4 regions of the Burkholderia sp. SR8 genome follow, and region 2 is predicted to be linked to each of the others. Evidence: predicted binding sites of a transcription regulator. Region 2 holds the regulator's gene; each other region holds the start of a gene.
The links. Region 2 encodes FliA, which starts transcription of late flagellar genes. Its sites were predicted from a motif close to CTAAAGTTTNNNNNNNNNNNGCCGNTA; they were not measured.
Positions count from the first base shown of each region.

Region 1: flgM (flagellar biosynthesis anti-sigma factor FlgM) is a predicted target of FliA. The motif match lies at 2,966-2,992, and genes of this name have one in related genera.
Region 3: Q3A80_RS16035 (flagellin domain-containing protein) is a predicted target of FliA. The motif match lies at 2,924-2,950, and genes of this name have one in related genera.
Region 4: fliS (flagellar export chaperone FliS) is a predicted target of FliA. The motif match lies at 2,399-2,425, and genes of this name have one in related genera.

Region 1 covers NZ_JAULUC010000039.1:71-4,692, forward strand. Annotated here, with positions in the region: gene Q3A80_RS30050 (M24 family metallopeptidase) at 125-1,975, shown strand; gene Q3A80_RS30055 (flagella synthesis protein FlgN) at 2,078-2,518, opposite strand; gene flgM (flagellar biosynthesis anti-sigma factor FlgM) at 2,604-2,936, opposite strand; gene flgA (flagellar basal body P-ring formation chaperone FlgA) at 3,055-4,506, opposite strand.
Region 2 covers NZ_JAULUC010000031.1:60,161-64,782, forward strand. Annotated here, with positions in the region: gene ahcY (adenosylhomocysteinase) at 135-1,553, opposite strand; S-adenosyl-L-homocysteine riboswitch at 1,588-1,703, opposite strand; gene Q3A80_RS28270 (RNA polymerase sigma factor FliA) at 1,794-2,528, opposite strand; gene Q3A80_RS28275 (MinD/ParA family ATP-binding protein) at 2,551-3,369, opposite strand; gene flhF (flagellar biosynthesis protein FlhF) at 3,362-4,622, opposite strand, start outside.
Region 3 covers NZ_JAULUC010000011.1:24,738-29,359, reverse strand. Annotated here, with positions in the region: gene Q3A80_RS16045 (flagellar protein FliT) at 50-349, opposite strand; gene fliD (flagellar filament capping protein FliD) at 390-1,823, opposite strand; gene Q3A80_RS16035 (flagellin domain-containing protein) at 2,007-2,825, opposite strand; gene rpsU (30S ribosomal protein S21) at 3,373-3,585, shown strand; gene Q3A80_RS16025 (TonB-dependent siderophore receptor) at 3,821-4,622, opposite strand, start outside.
Region 4 covers NZ_JAULUC010000018.1:103,343-107,964, forward strand. Annotated here, with positions in the region: gene fliF (flagellar basal-body MS-ring/collar protein FliF) at 1-1,652, opposite strand, end outside; gene fliE (flagellar hook-basal body complex protein FliE) at 1,901-2,245, shown strand; gene fliS (flagellar export chaperone FliS) at 2,500-2,934, shown strand; gene Q3A80_RS22115 (flagellar protein FliT) at 2,931-3,263, shown strand; gene fliK (flagellar hook-length control protein FliK) at 3,339-4,622, shown strand, end outside.

The DNA of each region.
Region 1 (4,622 bases), on a different contig from region 2:
TCGGCACCGCGGCCCGGCTGCCGGCCGGGCCGCGCGTCGTCCAGGTACGGGCGGCGCGCCGCTGCAGGCTCGCGATGTCACGCGATGCCGCCGGCCGCCGACGACAATGAACAACGGGTATCCGATGATCGATCGACTGAAATACAGCTTCTCCGGCCTTCCCCCGTATGACGCGTGCGTCGCCGACACGCAGGCCGGCCTGTCGCGCCTGCTCGACGCCGCGCGGCTCGACGCGGTCGTGGTCACGTCGCAGGACGAATACATCACCGAATACCTGCCGCGCCGCAACAACCCGCGCTACGCGGTGTCGGGCTTCGACGGCTCGGCCGGCTGCGGAATCTTCCTGAGCGCGGCGACCGCGCAGGCGCTCGGCGTGCCGCCGTTCGTGCTGTTCGTCGACGGCCGCTATCACCTGCAGGCCGAGCAGCAGTGCGACCCGGCGCGCGTGCGCATCGAGAAGCTCGGGATGAACGTGACGATCTGGCAGGCGCTCGCCGACTGGCTGAACGCGCATGCGAGCCGGCTCGCGCGGGTCGGCTACGATGCGCTGCGAATCAGCGTCGCGCAGCGCGACCGGCTGCTCGCGCAGACGCGGGCCGCGTCGATCGACTGGACGAGCCTCGCGGAGCGCGAGATCGATCGCGCGATCGCGCTGCCGGGCTGGGTCGTCGAACGGCCGATCTTCGAGTTGCCGGACACGGTGACCGGCGCGAGCGTCGCGCAGAACCTCGACGCGCTGAATCGCCGGCTCGCCGTGCACACGGGCGCGGCGGCCGGCAAGACCGCGTTCTTCACGTGCGCATCGGACGATCTCGCGTATCTGCTGAACAGCCGCGGCTATCACATCCCGAATGCATCGTCGCACCTGGGCTTCCTGTTCGCGATCGGCGAGCAGGTCGTGCTGTTCTTGCCGGAAGGCTGCGACCGGTGCCCGGTCGAACTGGCGTCGTATCCGGCGCTGCACGTGATCCGGCGCGACGTCGCCGAACTCGAGCGCTTCCTCGCGCAGTTCGCGGTCGACCACGTGTGCTACGGCTTCGAATCGGTCAACTGCGCGCTCGCCGAATCGGTGAGCCGCGTGTGGCCGCACGCGCGCCACGCCGATTTCAACCCGGTCGAGGCGCTGCGCGCCGGCAAGACGCCGGCGGTGCTCGAGCGGTTCCGCGACGCGTTCGCGCGCAGCTCGGCGGCGATCGCCGCGACGATGCGCTGGGCGAAGGTCGGCGAGCCGGGGCAGCGCCATACCGAATACGACCTGGCCCGCGCAATCAACGACGCGTACGGCGCACGCTCGGCCGTCGCGCTGACGTTCCCGTCGATCGCCGCGAACGGCGCGAACAGCGCGTTCGCGCACTACACGGCAGCGAGCGCCGACGTCGAGCTGACCGAAGGCGAGCTCGTGCTGCTCGACAGCGGCGCGTACTACGACGCCGGCTTCGCGACGGACTGCACGCGCGTCGTGCTGCGCCGCACGCGGCCGGACACGGTCGCGCAGCCGTGGCAGCGCGAGATCTACACGGTCGCGCTGAAGGCCTGCATCAAGGGGCTCGTCACGCGCTTCCCGAAGACGGCGACGGGCGGCGACGTCGATGCGGCGGTGCGGCAGGTGTGCCGCGACCACGGCTACGATTTCGGCCACGGCACCGGGCACGGCGTCGGGATCCACGTGCACGAGGGCGGCGTGCGGTTCGCGCCGGGCGCGACGTACGGGCTGGTGCCGAACGCGGTGATTTCGGTCGAGCCGGGCATCTACGTGCCGGGCAAGGGCGGCGTGCGGATCGAGAACATCGTGATCGTGCGCGCGGACGACGCGGAATCGGACACCGTCGCGTTCGAGAACCTGGTGACGGTCGGCTACGACTGGGACCTGATCGACGTCGACCTGCTGGACGACGACGAGCGCGCGTATCTGCGCGACTACGAACGGCTTTGCGTGGAACGCGGCACGCAGGTCACCGCGTGCCCGCTGCTGTAGGACGGGGAAGGAGTGCGCGGCGCGGCAGGGCCGCGCGGCGCGTGGCCGGCGCATTGGTGCGCCGGCGTGGCGCATACATCACTGCATCAATATATCGCTGAGTCAGCGCATCAGCGCCGACACACGCCCGTCGGGCCCGTAGACACCGGCCGGCGCGGGCGCCGAGCGCAGCACCGCGAGCGCGCGCTCGTTGTAGTCCATCCGGATCCGGATCAGCATGCCGTTGGTCGCATTGGCCTGGCGCGCGCGTTCGGCGGCCTGCAGCAGCAGTTGCCAGCGGCCGGCGAGGCGTGCGTCGCGCTCGGCGGCCTGGTCCATGCCTTTCTTGCCGGCCGGAAAGCCGAGCGCGGACAGCTGCGTGTCACGCGTGCGCTCGAGCTGCGCGAGGCGGTCGATCAGCTCGCTCTTCTTCTCGACGATGCCGGGCAGCATTTCAAGCGGCTCCGGCGTCGTCAGCGCCTTTTCCTCGTAGGCGAGCAGGGACGCGAACGCTTCGACCGTCGCGTGTTCGTCGTTGACCGTGGCCAGCAGCTCTTCTCTCATCGCGTCATGCTCGTCGCGCCGGCACGCGGGTGCGCATGCCGGCAAACCAGGGGACCGGTCAGGGCGTGACGGGCCCCGGGCCGGCTCAGTTGCCCTGCGAGCGCTGCTGCTGCAGCAGGTCGCGGGCGGTATTCAGTACGCCGTCGGCGATCTTGTTCACGTCGATCGTCAGCGTGCCGTTGTTCAGCGCGTCCTTGATCGACTGGACGAGGGCCGTGTCGATGTCGGCGTTGCCGGAAGCCGACGCCGAACGCAGCTGGCCGGACAGACCCGACAGGTTCACGGTCGTGTCGCCGCCGGTCGATCCTGCGTCGGCCGGCTGCCCGGACGTCGACGAAGCCGCGCCGGATTGCGCGCGGGCCGCGCCGTTGCCGGTCGGCGCGAGTGGGCTCGGGTTCGGAGTGGAATCGATCTTCACGATGGGTTTCCTGGACGGTATGACCCAGATAACGGCCGGGTCGGCCCGAACTTTAGCACCGTGCTTCCGAAATTCTCCGAATAAACAATTCTTTACAATCTTGCGGCAGGATCCGCCCCTATAGCGGAATTTCGACGGTCCCCGCGTCCTTGACGACCGCCGTAACGATCTGGCCCGCGGCCATCCTGACCCGCACCGACTGGCCCGGCGCCGCATTCGCGAGCGCGCTGCCCTCGGCCGAGATCGTGAAACCCGGGCCGGCCGCGACGACCCGCACCGTCTGGCCGGCCGACACTGACGCGGCGCTCTTCAGCATGTCCTGGCGCAGCGGCAGCCCGGCCGCGATCCGCGCGAGTGCGGTCGAGCCGACCGCCTGCGCGGGATCGGTGATCACCGCGAGCGGCAGCACCGTCAGGTCGCCGTCGCGCGCGACGAGGTCGGCCGCGGTCAGCGGCTCTCCGGGCGCGATCTGGCGCGCGGCGACGTAATAGGTGGCGTGCACCGTCACCTTTGCCTGCAGATAGACGGTCCACGGCCGCTCACCCGCGCAGCGCACGCCGACGGTCGTGCGGCCCCACAGGCGCGCGCCGGTCGGCAGGAACGGCTCGAGCGTCGTGCACGCGGCGAGCCCGCGCGGGAACGCGGCGGCGACCGTCGCGGTGGTCTTGCCCGGCAGGCCGGCGATCTGCTGCTGCAGGAACGCGAGGGCCGTGCGCCGGATCGACTCCGGGTCCTGCTGGCCGGGCGGCGTTGCCTGGGCCGCCGGCGCGGCGGCCGCCGGTGCGCGCGGCGCCGAAGCGGATGAAACGGATGAAGCGGATGAAGCGGTGCGCAGCGCGGCCATGCGGGCGGCGAGCGCCTGCCGGGCCGGATTCGATACGGGATCCGCGGTGGCGGTACCGGCGACGACGGTCGCGACACTGCCGGGATCGGCGGCGCGCGGCGCGCCGTAACCGGTGTTCGCGGCGTTCACGCGGGCTGCTGCGTAGACGGCGCGCGGTGCCGGAACTGGCGTCGGTACCGGCGCAGGCGCCGGAACGCTCGTCACGACCATCGATCCGGCCGGCTGCGCCGTGTAACCGCTCGCGGTCGCGCCGGCGGCAGTGGCCATGCGGGAAGCGCTGCCCGTGGCCGCACGGGGCGCGCCCGCCATGCCGGCGGCACCGGCCGCCGCTACGCCAGCCGCGCCGGCCATGCCGGCAGCACTGCCCGCCGCACCCGCCATGCCGGCAGCACCGCCCGCCGCGACACCCGCTGTACCGGCCATGCCGGCAGCACCGCCCGCCACCACGCCCGCCGCGCCGGCCATGCCGGTCGCGCCCGCCACGCCGAGCGCACCATTCCCGACCGCCTCCGAACCCGTGCCGGCGGTCCCGCCGAACTGCCCGCCGCTCGCCGCATTCGCATGCGCGAGCGCCGTCTCGGCCGTCTCGCCGCGGCCCGGAATCACGATCGTCCCGTCGTCCGCGTGCGCGGCCGGCGCCGCGACCCACAGCGCCGCGGCGAGCGCGAACGCACGGCGCAGGCGCGTACCGCGTCCGGCGTGTTCGCGAAGTGCGCTGCCTGCCATTGCCGTGTCCTCGAAGCCGTTGATCCGATTCGCATTCTAGGGAGCCGGCCGGGCGCGCAAACGATGAATAGAGGGGGCCTTTGCCGCGTTATTCGTCCGATTGCCGGTTGCATGCG
Region 2 (4,622 bases):
GGTCGGTCAATGCGCTCGGTCGCCGCCGGCCGCCACGCATGCCCGCGGGCACGACGCGACGGCCGGCGATCCGGCACCGTGCCGCCGCACCGCGCGCCCGATGCGGGCATGCGCGGCACGGCGGCGCCGGCACATCAGTAGCGGTAGTGGTTCGGCTTGAACGGGCCGTCCTTCTGCACGCCGATGTACGCCGCCTGCTCGTCCGACAGCACGGACAGGTTCGCGCCGATGCGCGCGAGGTGCAGGCGCGCGACCTTTTCATCGAGATGCTTCGGCAGCACGTACACCTTGTTCTCGTACTGTTCGCCGCGCGTGAAGAGTTCGATCTGCGCGAGCGTCTGGTTCGCGAACGAGTTCGACATCACGAACGACGGGTGGCCGGTCGCGCAGCCGAGGTTCACGAGGCGGCCTTCGGCCAGCAGGATCACGCGCTTGCCGTCCGGGAAGATGATGTGGTCGACCTGCGGCTTGATGTTTTCCCACTGATACTGGCGGGTCGACGCGACGTCGATTTCCGAGTCGAAGTGACCGATGTTGCAGACGATCGCGTTGTGGCGCATCGCCTTCATGTGATCGTGGTTGATCACGTGGTAGTTGCCGGTCGCCGTCACGAAGATGTCGGCCTTGTCGGCCGCGTATTCCATCGTCACGACGCGGTAGCCTTCCATCGCCGCCTGCAGCGCGCAGATCGGATCGATTTCGGTGACCCACACGGTCGCGCCCAGGCCGCGCAGCGACTGCGCGCAGCCCTTGCCCACGTCGCCGTAGCCGGCGACGACCGCGACCTTGCCCGCGATCATCACGTCGGTCGCGCGCTTGATGCCGTCGACGAGCGACTCGCGGCAGCCGTACAGGTTGTCGAACTTCGACTTCGTGACCGAGTCGTTCACGTTGAACGCCGGGAACGGCAGGCGGCCGTCCTTTTCCATCTGGTACAGGCGGTGCACGCCGGTCGTGGTTTCTTCGGTCACGCCCTTGATGTGCGCGAGGCGCTTCGAGTACCAGTTCGCGTCGATGTCGAGGTGCTTCGCGATCGACTTGTACAGCGCGACTTCTTCCTCGTTGGTCGGCTTCGCGATCACCGAACGGTCCTTCTCGGCCTTCGAGCCGAGGATCAGCAGCAGCGTTGCGTCGCCGCCGTCGTCCAGGATCATGTTCGCGAATTCGCCGTTCGGCCATTCGAAGATGCGGTGCGAGAACTCCCAGTATTCGTCGAGCGACTCGCCCTTGAACGCGAACACCGGCGTGCCGGCTTCGACGATCGCGGCCGCGGCGTGGTCCTGCGTCGAGAAGATGTTGCACGACGCCCAGCGGACGTCGGCGCCGAGCGCCTTCAGCGTCTCGATCAGCACGCCGGTCTGGATCGTCATGTGCAGCGAACCCGCGATGCGCGCGCCCTTCAGCGGCTGCTGCGCCTTGTATTCGTCGCGGATCTGCACGAGGCCCGGCATTTCGGTCTCGGCGATGTTCAGTTCCTTGCGGCCCCAGCCGGCAAGCGCCATGTCGGCGACGACGTAATCGTTGGAAGCCTTGGAATCGATAATGGCGTTCATCACGCCCTCCTTTCTAAAAAAGTTCTAGAAATTGGTGACGTGAGCGCCGTTCAGGAAGCGGGGCCGGCGCGAATTTCGCCGCACGGCTGCTTGGTGAAGCTCTCCGAGCCTGGCGGACGCAGAAGGTCCGTCGCAACGCTCCTCGGAAAACGGGTGGGATTGTAGCAAATCGGCGCGGGAATTGCGCGCCGCGCGCACCACGCGCGGCGTCGGCGCGCGTGGACGGGGGCGATCAAAGGGTCAGTTCTCCGCGCCGACCCACGCCTGTTCGCGCAGCCGCGCACGCAGGCGCGCGACTGCCTGGCTGTGCAGCTGGCACACGCGCGACTCGCTGACCTCGAGCACCGCGCCGATCTCGCGCAGGTTCAGCCCGCGCTCGTAGTACAGCGACATCAGCAGCTTCTCGCGCTCGGGCAGCCGGTCGATCGCGTCGACGAGCGCCTCGCGCAGGTGGTCGTCGAGCAGCGCCGACAACGGATCGGCGTGATCGACGCGATAGCGGTCGAGGAACGGCTCGTCGTCCGCTGCGCGGTCGAAATCCTCGTAGTAGATGAGCTGGCTGCCGTGCAGGTCCTGCAGCATCCCCTGATATTCGTCGAGCGGCATCTTCAGATGTTCGGCGATCTCGGCCTCGCTCGCCGAACGGCCGAGCTGCTGCTCGACCTGATGCACCGCGTACTCGACCTCGCGCGACGTCTTGCGCAGGCTGCGCGGCAGCCAGTCGTTGCTGCGCAGCTCGTCGAGCATCGCGCCGCGGATGCGCTGCGTCGCGTAGGTCTCGAACTGCGCGCCCTGGTCTTCCTTGTAGCGGCCGGCCGCGTCCATCAGGCCGATCATGCCGGCCTGGATCAGGTCGTCGAGATCGACGCTCGCCGGCATCTTCGCGACGAGCTGCAGCCCGAGGCGCCGCACGAGCGGCGCGTATTGCGCGAGCACGTCGGCCTGGGTCATCTTTCCCTGAGCGTTGTACATCATGGCTCTCTCCTTGCGGTGGCGCTCACGCGGCGTGCGCCGCACCCGCCTCGTAAGACGGCTTGCCGCCCGCGTGCACGGCGCGGCCGGCGCCCGAGCTCGGGCGCATCGGCCAGTACAGCAGGTCGGCGGCAATCTGCCGGTAATCGCGCGCGGCCGACGACGACGGGAACGCGTCGACCGCGGTATGCATCAGGTCGCGCGCATGTTCGACGAGCGGATCGGCGCTCACGCAGCCGGCGTCGGCGATCGACACCGTCAGGTAGCGGCTCGCGACGCCCGCGAGGTTGTCGAACGCGGTCTTCGCATCCGCGTGGCTGCCGACGTGATTGGTCAGCACGCGGAACTGCGCGACCGCGTGCGCGAAATGCAGCCGCTTCATGCACGCGTACGCCTCGGTGATCGCCTGCGCGGCGACCCGCGTGACGATCAGCACGTCGTGCGCCTCGCGCGCGAGCGCCGAGAATGCGCCGTCCGCGCCGAGCTGCGCATCGACCAGCACGATGTCGGCCTGCCCGTCGATGAAGTCGCTCAGCTGCGTGTCGCTGTAGCCGTCGCGCGCGAGGCGCGCGGCCGCGCACAGGCCGAAGCCGGCCGCCACGCGCGTGCGTTCGCCGTCGCGCAGCCACGCGCCCGCCAGCGTCGCCGCGGCCGATTGCACGTCCGCACGCTCGTCGACGACGAGCACGTCCTTGCCGAGCGCGGCGAGCGCGGCCGCGACGTTGACGACGGTCGACGTGCAGCCGACGCCCGCCGGCCCGCCGGTCACCGCGACGATGCGCGACGCGCGCCCGGCCAGCAGGCGCCGCAGCCCTTCGGCCTGGTCGATGATCCGTTTATCCAAATCGCACCTCGTGCAGCTCGGCGGTGGAACGTGCGGTCAGTGCGGAGAGCAGCGTCGGCATGTCCTCGTCTTGCGGCACGAAGGGCGAGCCGTCGCGCGGCACACAGAACGCGCTTTTCAGCAGGAATCGGGTCGACGCGACGTACAGGTTCTCCGGCACCTTCTGGCCGGTCGACACGTAATGCACCGGCAGCTTGTAGCGGATCACCGTGTCGAGCACGCCGCCGAGGTGGGTCGCCTCGTCGAGCTTGGTCAGGATGCAGCCGGCGAGATCGGGATACTCGGCCGCGCTGCGGTACGCCTGGACGACCTCGTTGAGCGTGTCGCCGTGGCTCGTCGCGTTCAGCAGCAGCAGGCGCTGCACCGGCGCATTCGCGCCATGCAGCATCGCGATCTGATCGGACAGCGCGCGGTCGCGCTGGCTCATGCCGATCGTGTCGATCAGCACGATGTGCTTGTTGCGCAGCTCGGACAGCGCGAGCTCGAGATCGCCGGCGTCCTTCACCGCGTGCACCGGCACGCCGAGGATCTTGCCGAAGATGCGCAACTGCTCGTGGCCGCCGATCCGGTAGCTGTCGGTGGTCAGCAGCGCGACCTTGCTCGCGCCGAAGCGCATCACGCAGCGCGCGGCGAGCTTCGCGGTCGTGGTCGTCTTGCCGACGCCGGTCGGCCCCATCAGCGCGAACACGCCGCCGCGCTCCATCAGCGCATCCTCGTTTTCGAGCACCGGCAGGTTCGCCGCGAGCACCGACTGCGCCCACTCGGCGGCCTGCTCGAAGGTCTGCGTGTCGTCGCCGGACGGCAGGTTGTCGACCAGCATCCGCACCAGCTGCGCGGAAAAACCGGCCGAGAACAGGTGCTTGCTCAGCGCGCCGTGCACCGGGCTGCGGCGCTGGCGGTCGTGCCACATCAGGCTGTCGAACTGCTCTTCCATCATCCCGCGCATCGCGCCGAGCTCGTGCATCACCGTGCCGGTGACGATGCGCTCGATGCGCGCGTTCACCGCGTCGGCCACCGCGGCGGCGGCCTCCGCCGACAGACGCGTGCGTTCGGCCGCGCGCTCGGCCGGCCGCGCGGCGCTCGCTTCGCTCGCGCGGATGGTCGCGGCGGACGGCAGCCGGCGCTCGGCATCGCGCACGATGTCGCGCGCCCAGTCGGCCGGCGTCGCGGACGCGGCGTCCTGCTGCGCGCGAACCGGGGCCTGCGGGGCGGCCGGCGCGGCCTGCGCGCGGGCGATCAGCGCTTCGCGCTGC
Region 3 (4,622 bases), on a different contig from region 2:
GGGAGCGCCCTGGCGGGCGTCGTTGTTGTTGTCGTGGTATGTCGCCGTATCAGCCCATCATTCCGGTCGACTGATAGCGCGATGCGGCGTCGATGCGCTGCAGCGCGAGCCGGTGATTCGTCATCAGCCGCTCGCGGCCGGCTTTCGCGCGTTCGGTGATGTCCGCGTCGAGCCGCTGGATCTCGCGAACGATCGCGAGCGCTTGCGGCGTCTGGTTCGCGTCGAGCGACATCAGCAGCGCGGCGCGCTCGTTCACGAGCGTGGCGGCGTGCTCCCATGCGTCGTGCGAGACGGCGTCCGCGAGCGCATGGGTGAGCGCCAGCGCGCGGGTCAGCGAAGAATGTTCCATGGCGAGAGCTCCGGATGGGCAGCGGCCGGGGGCCGGTCCGTCACTTGTTGGTGGCGAGCGTGCCGGCGCTGTTCGAACCGCCGAACAGCTGCGTCAGGTACTGCTGGTTGTTCTGCATCTGCGTCATCAGCGTGTTGAGCGCGGTGAACTGCGCGTTGTACTGGGCCGTGAGCGCGGTCTGGTAGTTCTGCAGCTGCGTCGCCTGATCCTGCAGGTTGGACAGGTCCTTGTTCAGCGACGCCGTGCGCTGATCGATCAGGCCGCCCGTCGCCGAATACGAATTCGTGAAGTTGTTCAGCGTGACGCCGACACCGTTCGTCGAGTTGAAGAGCGCGGAGACGGCCGAGCTGTTGGTCGTGAGCGCGGTCTGCAGCTTCGTGCTGTCGACCGTCAGCGTGCCGTCGGTGTTCAGGTTGATGCCGATCGACGACAGGCTGTAGGTCTTGCCGCCCGTCGTGACGCCGCTGCTGAGCGCGGTCGCGAGGCCGTTCGTGATCGAGTTCAGCATCGCGTCGCCGAGCAGCGGGCCGGCCGTCGAACCCGACGACGTGGTCGTGTACGACGACAGGCTCGACGCCGTCGTGACGAAGCTCGAGTACGCCTTCGCGAAATTGTTGATCGCCGTCGTGATGCCGGTCGTGTCCTGCGCGATCGTGAGCGTCTGCGTCGTGTTGACCGCGGCCGCGCTCAGGTTCAGCGTGACGCCGGTCATCGCGTTGGAGATCTGGTTCGTCGCGCTCGTCACGGTGCTGCCGGCGATCGTGATGTTCGCGTCCGCGGCGGGCGTCACCGTGGTGTACGCCGACTGGGTCGAGTCGAGCTTGCTGTTCAGGCCCGCGCCGGCGGTGATCGACACCGTGTTCGCGGCGCCCGTGCTGTTCGACGAGATGACCAGGTGCTGGCCGTCGGACGCATTGATCACCGTGGCCGTCACGCCCGGGTTGTTCGATGCCTTGTTGATGTTCGCGGCGATCGTCGCGAGCGTGTCGGTCGACGAGACCGACACCTGCATCGAACCGCTGCCGACGCCGACCGTCAACGTGCCGCTGCCGATCGTGTCGGACGACGTGATCGCCGGCGACGAGATCGAGTTGGCGGTCGCGACCGCGTTGACCTTCACCGTGTACGTGCCGGCCGCCGCGCCGCTCGCGGTGGTGGCGGTGAGGCCGGAGCCGCTGGCCGTCGCGGTCAGTGCCGACAGCGTCGTGCCGTCGGTGAGGCCCTGCAGCGCCGTTTGCAGCGCCGCGAGCTGCGACTTGATCTGCCCGATCGCGGACAGTTCGGTGTTGTCGGAGGTCTGCTTGTTCGTGAGCGCGACCGATTGCGCGGTGGTTTTCGCGGTGACGAGCGCGGAGACGAGCGAATTGACGTCGAGCGACGACTTCGTCGAGCCGCTGATGATGGACTGCGCGGCCTGCTGGAGCGCGGTATTCAGGTCGCTGGTGGACGTGGTGGTGGTGGTCGTCGAGGTCATTCGGGGGCTCCGGTCTGCGTGCCCGGACAGGGTCGGGCGAAGCGCGCGTCGGTGTCGAACAAGCGCGCAACGGGAGGCGAGCCTCCCGGATGCGCGATGAAGGGGCGCGGGCGCCGGACCGAGGTCGCGGCGCCCGTGCCGGCGGACGGCGCGTCGCGAGACGCGCGCCGCCGGTGGCGGGTATTAACCCAGCAGCTTCAGGACCTGCTGCGGCAGCGAGTTCGCCTGTGCCAGCACCGAGATGCCTGCCTGCTGCAGCACTTGCGCCTTGCTCAGGTTCGCCGTTTCCGTCGCGAAGTCCGCGTCGGTGATCTGCGAACGGGCTGCCGACATGTTGGTCGACTGCGTCTGCGTGTTCGTGATCGCCGACTGGAACGTGTTCTGCGTTGCGCCGAGCGTTGCCTGGAACGTGTTGACCTTCGTCAGCACTGCGTCGATCGAGCCCATCGCTGCCTGCGAATCCGACACGCTCGACACCGTCAGCGCGCTGATGCCCAGGTTGTTCGAGTCCCAGCTCTGCGAGCCGAAGTTCGCTGCGATCGTCTGGCCGTTGACCGCGCCGATCTGGAAGCTGACCGTGCCCAGGCCTTGCAGCACCGACTGGCCGTTGAACGTCGTTTGCGTCGCGACGCGCGAGATTTCCGTCAGACGGGTCGACACTTCCGACTGCAGGTTTGCACGTGCGTTGGAGTCGAGCGAACCGTCGCCGGCTTCGACTGCCAGCTGGCGGATACGCTGCAGGTTGTCGACGATCGACTGGAGCGCGCCGGCCGTGGTCTGCACCATCGAGATGCCGTTGTTGGCGTTCGACACGCCCTGGTTCAGCGCGTTGATTGCGGCGGTCTGGGTCGTCGCGATCGCGAGGCCGGCTGCATCGTCTGCCGCGCTGTTCACGCGCTTGCCCGACGACAGGCGGTTGATCGCTTGCGACAGCGCGTTCTGCGAGCCCGACAGGTTCGTCTGCGTCGACAGCGAAAGGATGTTGGTGTTGATGTTCAGCATTTGCTTCCTCGTTTTGGAAAATGCCTGAGTACAGACAGGATCAGGTTCGTTTTCGGCGTTGCGCTTTATCGCGAGTGGCGCTGCCCGCCTTTCCTGGTTGACGGCGGCACCCGGCGAAAACTTTAGAGGGATGTTCGAGGAAATTCGGGACTGAAGGGGCGGGTTCGCGCGAAGTCCGCGCCGGACAAGGCCGGCCGCGATTTCGGGCGGTGCCCGCGACGGCCTCGTCGGGCATCGTTCGCGTCCGGCCTGCGCAGGACGGCGGCGCGGGACCGACAAAAGGATAGTTTTGTCTGTGATTTCCTGATATGATGGCGGGCTGAATTGAGATTTTCTGTCAGGCCTATGCCGTTACGGCATTCCTGCTGGCAGTCAAACGCGGCGCTGCACGCGGCTTGTGAAGCGTACTCGCGGTGCTTTCCGCCTCTCTTTTCCGGCCTCCGAGGCCGTATTTCCGCTCGTTTCGCCTGTTGTGGGAACGCCCGGATGGCCGGTGCGTGGCGCTTGGCCGCTACGTTTTTGACCGTTTAAGCAATTTAGGAACGACATGACGACGATTCTTCTGAAAGAAAACGAGCCGTTCGAAGTGGCGATTCGCCGCTTTCGCCGTGCTATCGAAAAAAATGGCCTGATCGCTGAACTGCGCGAACGCCAGTCCTACGAAAAGCCGACCGCAGTCCGCAAGCGCAAGAAGGCAGCAGCCGTCAAGCGCCTGCACAAGCGTCTGCGCAGCCAGATGCTGCCGAAGAAGCTCCACTAAGAGCGTCTGACGGTTCGCCGCGAAACGGCGGAGTGTGCTTCGAAAGAAGCCGCTCCGCCGTTTTGCTTTTCCGGGCCGGAAAAACGGCTTTCGTGGCGTTCGGCTATGGTGTGTCGGGCTTTGACGGCAGGTGGCGCGCGCGCAAGGGCCCAATCGTCAGGACCGGCGGCGGCGCTCTCTGCCGGCGCCGGCCGGTTCGCCCGGGCACCGGCTTTCGGCGCGCCGCCCGGTTCGCTCAGAAGTCGATCTTCGCGCTCACGCTCACCGTGCGCGGATCGCCCGGCTTCACGTAGTCCGCGTACTGGTATTCCCAGTAGCGGCGGTTCAGCACGTTGTCGACCGACGCGCGCAGCGTCACGTCGTGGCGGCCGACTCGCGTCAGGTAGCGTGCGCCGGCATTGACGACCAGGAAGCCAGGTGCATCGAGTCCGCCGGCCGCGCGCAGCGGCGTCGCGCCGGTGAACTTCGCGTCGACGCCGAGCGTCAGCCCGGGCACGCCCGGCACCGCATAGCCGACGTCGCCCGCGAGCACGAAGCGCGGTGCGCCCGCGACGCGGTTGCCGTTGTTGCCGGTCCCTTTCGCGTACCACGCGTCGAGCAGCATCGCGTCGAAGCCCGCGTTCCAGCGCGCGCCGAGTTTCGCGCGCGCGCCGAACTCGACCCCCTGGATCACCGACTCGCCGTCCTGCACGTAGACGTTCGCGGCATTCGCATATTCGGCGCTGCGCTCGATGCGGAACAGCGCGGCCGTCGCGCTCCAGCGCGCGTGCTCGCTCTTGATTCCCAGTTCGTACTGCCTGCTGCGCAGCGGCTTCAACATCTGGCCCGCATTCGCGTAAATGTCGTTCACGCGGCTGCCGGGCTCGAGCGATTCGGCGTAGCTGGCGTAAGCGGTCGTGGCGGGCGCGAGCTTGAACATCACGGCGAACGTCGGCGTCACGACGCCTTTCTGGCTGTAGCCGGGATCCTCGGCGCCGCTCGGCTCGAACGAGCGTTGCGCGTAATTCATATAACGCACGCCGGCAAGCACCGACCAG
Region 4 (4,622 bases), on a different contig from region 2:
TCGAAGCCGAGCAGCAGCGTATCGGGCTCCTCTTCCTTCTCCGGGGCGGGCAGGCCGTCGAGCGCGATGACTTCGTCCGGCGCCGCGAGGGCCGGCGCGACCGGCTCGGGCGGCGGGAATGCGCGGCGCATCGCCGGGCGCACGAACATGAAATAGAGCGCCGCCGCGGCCGCTGCGATGCCGAGCCACTTCGCCGCTTCCTTCGCCATCGCGATCATGTCGGGCTGGCGCCACCACGGCAGGTCGGCGTACGGATCGTTCACGGTCGAGAACGCGCTGTTCACGACGTTCACCGAGTCGCCGCGCTTCTCGTCGTAGCCCATCGCGTCCTTCACGAGCTGCTCGATCTGCGCGAGCTTCGCGGGCGGCAGCGGCTGCATCGTCACGTGGCCCTTCGCGTCGGCGATCGGCTGATAGTTGACGACGACCGCCACCGACAGCCGCTTCACGTTGCCCATCGGCTGCTCGACGTGGCGGATCGTCTTGTCGAGCTCGTAGTTGGTCGTCTGGTCCTTGCGGTCGCTGACCGGCGTCGACTGCGGCCCGCTCTGGCCGTTGCCGGCGACGATCGGCGCGGAGGCCGGCTGCGGCGGCGTGTTCGACAGCGCGCCCGGCACGCCCGACGCGCCGCCCTGCGCGAGCTCGGTCGCGGTGCTGGTCTGCTGGCTGCGGATCGCGGCCTGCTGCGGCGTGCCGTTCGGGCCGTAGCTTTCCGACGTCTGTTCGAGCTTCGAGAAATCGATGTCCGCGCTGACCTGCGAGCGCGCGTTGCCGGCGCCGAAGATCGGCGCGAGGATCGCGTCGATGCGCTTCTGCGTGTTGCGCTCGACCTGCTGCACGTACTTGAGCTGGCTCGCGTCGAGGCCGGATGCCGAGGCGGTCTGCGTCAGCAGGTTGCCGTCCTGGTCGACGATCGTCACGTTCTTCGCCGGCATGTCGGGCACGCCGGACGACACCATCCGCGTGATCGCCTGCACCTGGCCCTCGTCGAGTACGCGGCCCGGATAGAGGTCGACGAACACGGATGCGCTCGGCGCTTCCTTGTCGCGCACGAACACCGACGGCTTCGGGATCGCGAGATGCACGCGCGCGCCGCGCACCGCGTTGATCGATTCGATCGTGCGCTGCAGCTCGCCTTCGAGCGCGCGCTGGTAGTTCACCTGCTCGGCGAACTGGCTGATGCCGAATTTCTGGTTGTCCATCAGCTCGAAGCCGACCGAGCCGCCCTTCGGCAGCCCCATCGCGGCGAGCTTCAGGCGCGTCTCGTGCACCTGGTTCGACGGCACGAGGATCGCGCCGCCGGCGTCGGCGAACTTGTACGGAACGTTTGCCTGCTGGAGCGCGGCAATGATCGCGCCGCCGTCGCGATCCGACAGGTTGCTGTACAGCACGCGGTAGTCGGGCGCGCGGCTCCACAGCACGAGTGCGGTGATCGCGGCGATCGCGAACGCGACGGCGATCACGAACGGCAGCTTCGGGTTGCCCTTCATCCGCGAGATGCCGGGAATCCGTTCCGCGAAGCCGCCGAACCCGAAGTCCGCGCCGGCGCCGCCTGCGCCCGGCAACGCGGCGGCCGCGGTGGCGCCTGGCACCGGGCTGGCGAGGCCCGTGCGAGCGTCGGGGTTGATCAGCGAGTTGGCCTGCGAATCCATGCGTGGAGTTTCTCCGGAGCGGGACGACTGAGCCGCTCGGACGAGCGGACGGACAATGACACGATGCGATTATCGGGACCCGCGCGCGACTCCGATCGACCGAAAAGAGCGGGGTTTCCCCCGTACTTTCGCGGCTTTGGCGCGCGCCCCGCTGCTATCCTTTTTCGCGATCCGGCATGGTGCGCATCGTGCGGCGCCGGCGGACACGCCCGGTACGCCGGGTCACTTCTCTTATGTCTGGGGACAGCATGGCTGCCAACGTCAGCGGAATCGGTTCGGTGTTGCAACAGATGCAGGCGATGGCCGCGCAGGCGGGCGGCGGGGTCGCGAGCCCGACGGCCGCGCTTGCCGGCTCGGGCGCCGCGACCGCCGGCACGTTTGCGAGCGCGATGAAGGCGTCGCTCGACAAGATCAGCGGCGACCAGCAGCACGCGCTCGGCGAGGCGCACGCGTTCGAAATCGGCGCGGCGAACGTGTCGCTGAACGACGTGATGGTCGACATGCAGAAGGCCAACATCGGGTTCCAGTTCGGGCTGCAAGTCCGCAACAAGTTGGTGAGCGCTTACAACGACATCATGCAGATGTCGGTGTGACGAGGCAGGCAGGTCGGGGACGGGCGTCGGCGGCCGGGCCGCCCGGCGCGGGCAGCCAGGCCGCCCATCCGGCCGGATGCGGCACCGCTACGGCTCTGCGCTGACGGCCACGCGGCACCCGCCGCGGCGACGCCGGCCCACCCGTCCACCCGCCTAAAGCTTTTCAATTCCCTTCCGATAACTCCGGAACAAGGCCGCGCCATGCGATGCAGGGCGGCGGCCCCGCATAGCAAACGCATCACAAGGAGAAGCGCATGTTTTCCCCAGGACACGCTGGAGCCAATGCGTACGCGCGTGTCGGCGTCGAGACCGGGGTGATGGGCGCCTCCCCGCACCGGCTGATCGCGATGCTGTACCAGGGCGCACGGCAGGCCGTCGCGCTCGCGCGCATGCATTTGCAGCAAGGCAACGTGGCCGCACGCGGCGAAGCGATCGGCAAGGCGATCGGGATCGTCGAGAGCGGGTTGCAGGCGTCGCTCAACCGCGACGCGGGCGGCGACATCGCCGGGCGGCTCGACGCGCTGTACGCGTATATCGGCCGGCGCCTGCTGGAAGCCAACCTGCACGCGAGCGACGCGATGCTGGTCGAGGTCGACGGACTGCTCGCCACGCTCGAGGAAGCGTGGACGGGCATCGCGCCGGAAGTCGCCCGGATGGCCGCGCAACAAGCGGCGGACGCGGTGCGATGAATCTCAAGGCCGAATACTTCGCTCGCTACGAGGCGCTCGCGGCGGTGTCGGGCCGGATGCTGTGCGCCGCGCGCAGTGCCGACTGGAGCGCGCTGCCGGAGTTGCAGGCCGAATTCCTGCGACTCGTCGACGGGTTGAAGGAGGCCGATCCGGGCGTGGCGCTCGACGAAGCGGATCTCGGCCGCAAGCTGGCGCTGATCCGCCGGATCCTCGCCGACGACGCGGCGATCCGCGACCTCGCGAGCCCGGACGTCGCGCGGCTGTCCGCGCTGTTCGAGGCGCGGCGCTCGACCAAGGTGCTGACCGATCTGTACCGCGCGCGCGGGTAGTGCCCGATTGCCGGGGCGGCGGTCGCCGCGTGCCCGGATTCGCAACGAAGTGGCTGAGGTGAGCAGGCTCCGATCATGACCGGTATCGACTCCGTTGCGGCTGCCGTGCTGGCAAGCCGCCTGGACAGCCTGCTGACCGGCCCCGTGACCGCGCCCGCCGGCGGCGGCGCGACCGCGCAGGTCGGCACGCCGGGCGCGGGCGCGTCGTCGCCGTCGTCCACGGGTGCCGCGCCGGCCGCGCCGCCGGCGTCCGCGCAGACCGCGCTGTCCGAAGTCGCGCTCGTGCTCGATGCGATCTCGCGCTCGGGCGGCGCCGCGACGCCGGCGATCGCGGGACGCGCGCCGTTGCTCGCCGATCCGACCGTGCTGCTGAGTAGCGCAGCGCCCGTGGCGCCGGACGCCGCGCACCCATCCGCTCCCGCCGCGTCTTCCGCTGCGTCTTCCGCTGCTGCTTCCGCCGGCTCGCCGGCCGCCGACGTCGCGGCCGCGCGGGCGCTGGCCGCCGCGCCGCCCGTGGCTGCACTGCGAGCCGCGCTGGCGCAGGCCGTGAGCGAAAGCGGCCTGTTCTACGAATCTCATCTCGCGCAATGGCTGGCCGGCCAGCGCCCGCTTGACGCGCTGCTGCGCGAACCGCAGGCGCGGCTCGCGACCGTGCCGGTGCAGGCCGCCCCGGACGCCGCGCAACACGCGACACCCGACGAGCTCGACGAACTGCTCGCGCAGCGCCTGCCGTTGCCGGCGGCAGCCGCGCGCGCCGCCGTGCCGCCCGGCGCGACCGCGACGGCCGGGGCGGCTGCGCACCAGCTCGCGCAGACTCTGCCGAACGTGCAGGCGGCCAGCCGGCCAGGCGCGGCAGCGGGCGCGGCCGAGATGTCCGATCCGCTCGGCGATCATCCCGGCGCGCACTGGACGCCCGCGCGTGCCGAACTCGCCGCGGCATCGGCCGACCCGCAGGCGCAGGCATCGGCTCCGGTGCATCCGGCTGCCGTACCGCTGGTTCGCCAGCAACTCGACGCGCTCGCGACCGACCAGTTCCGCTGGGCGGGCGAAGCCTGGCCCGGCGCGCGCCTCGACTGGACGATCGAGCCCGACGATCCGGGCGGGCACGCGTCGCGCAGCGGCGACGACACGGGCGACGGCATCGCGTGGCGCACACGGCTGACGCTGACGCTGCCGTCGCTCGGCACGGTCGACGCGGAGCTGGTGTTGAACGGCAAGCAGCTCGTCGCGCGGCTGCGCGCGAATTCGGCCGGCGCCGACCGCCTCACGCGCAACGAAGCCGCGCTGCGGCAGCGCTTCGAGGGCTCGGGTCTGCAACTCGGCGGGCTGTCGATCCGCGCGGTCGGCGACGAACCGGAC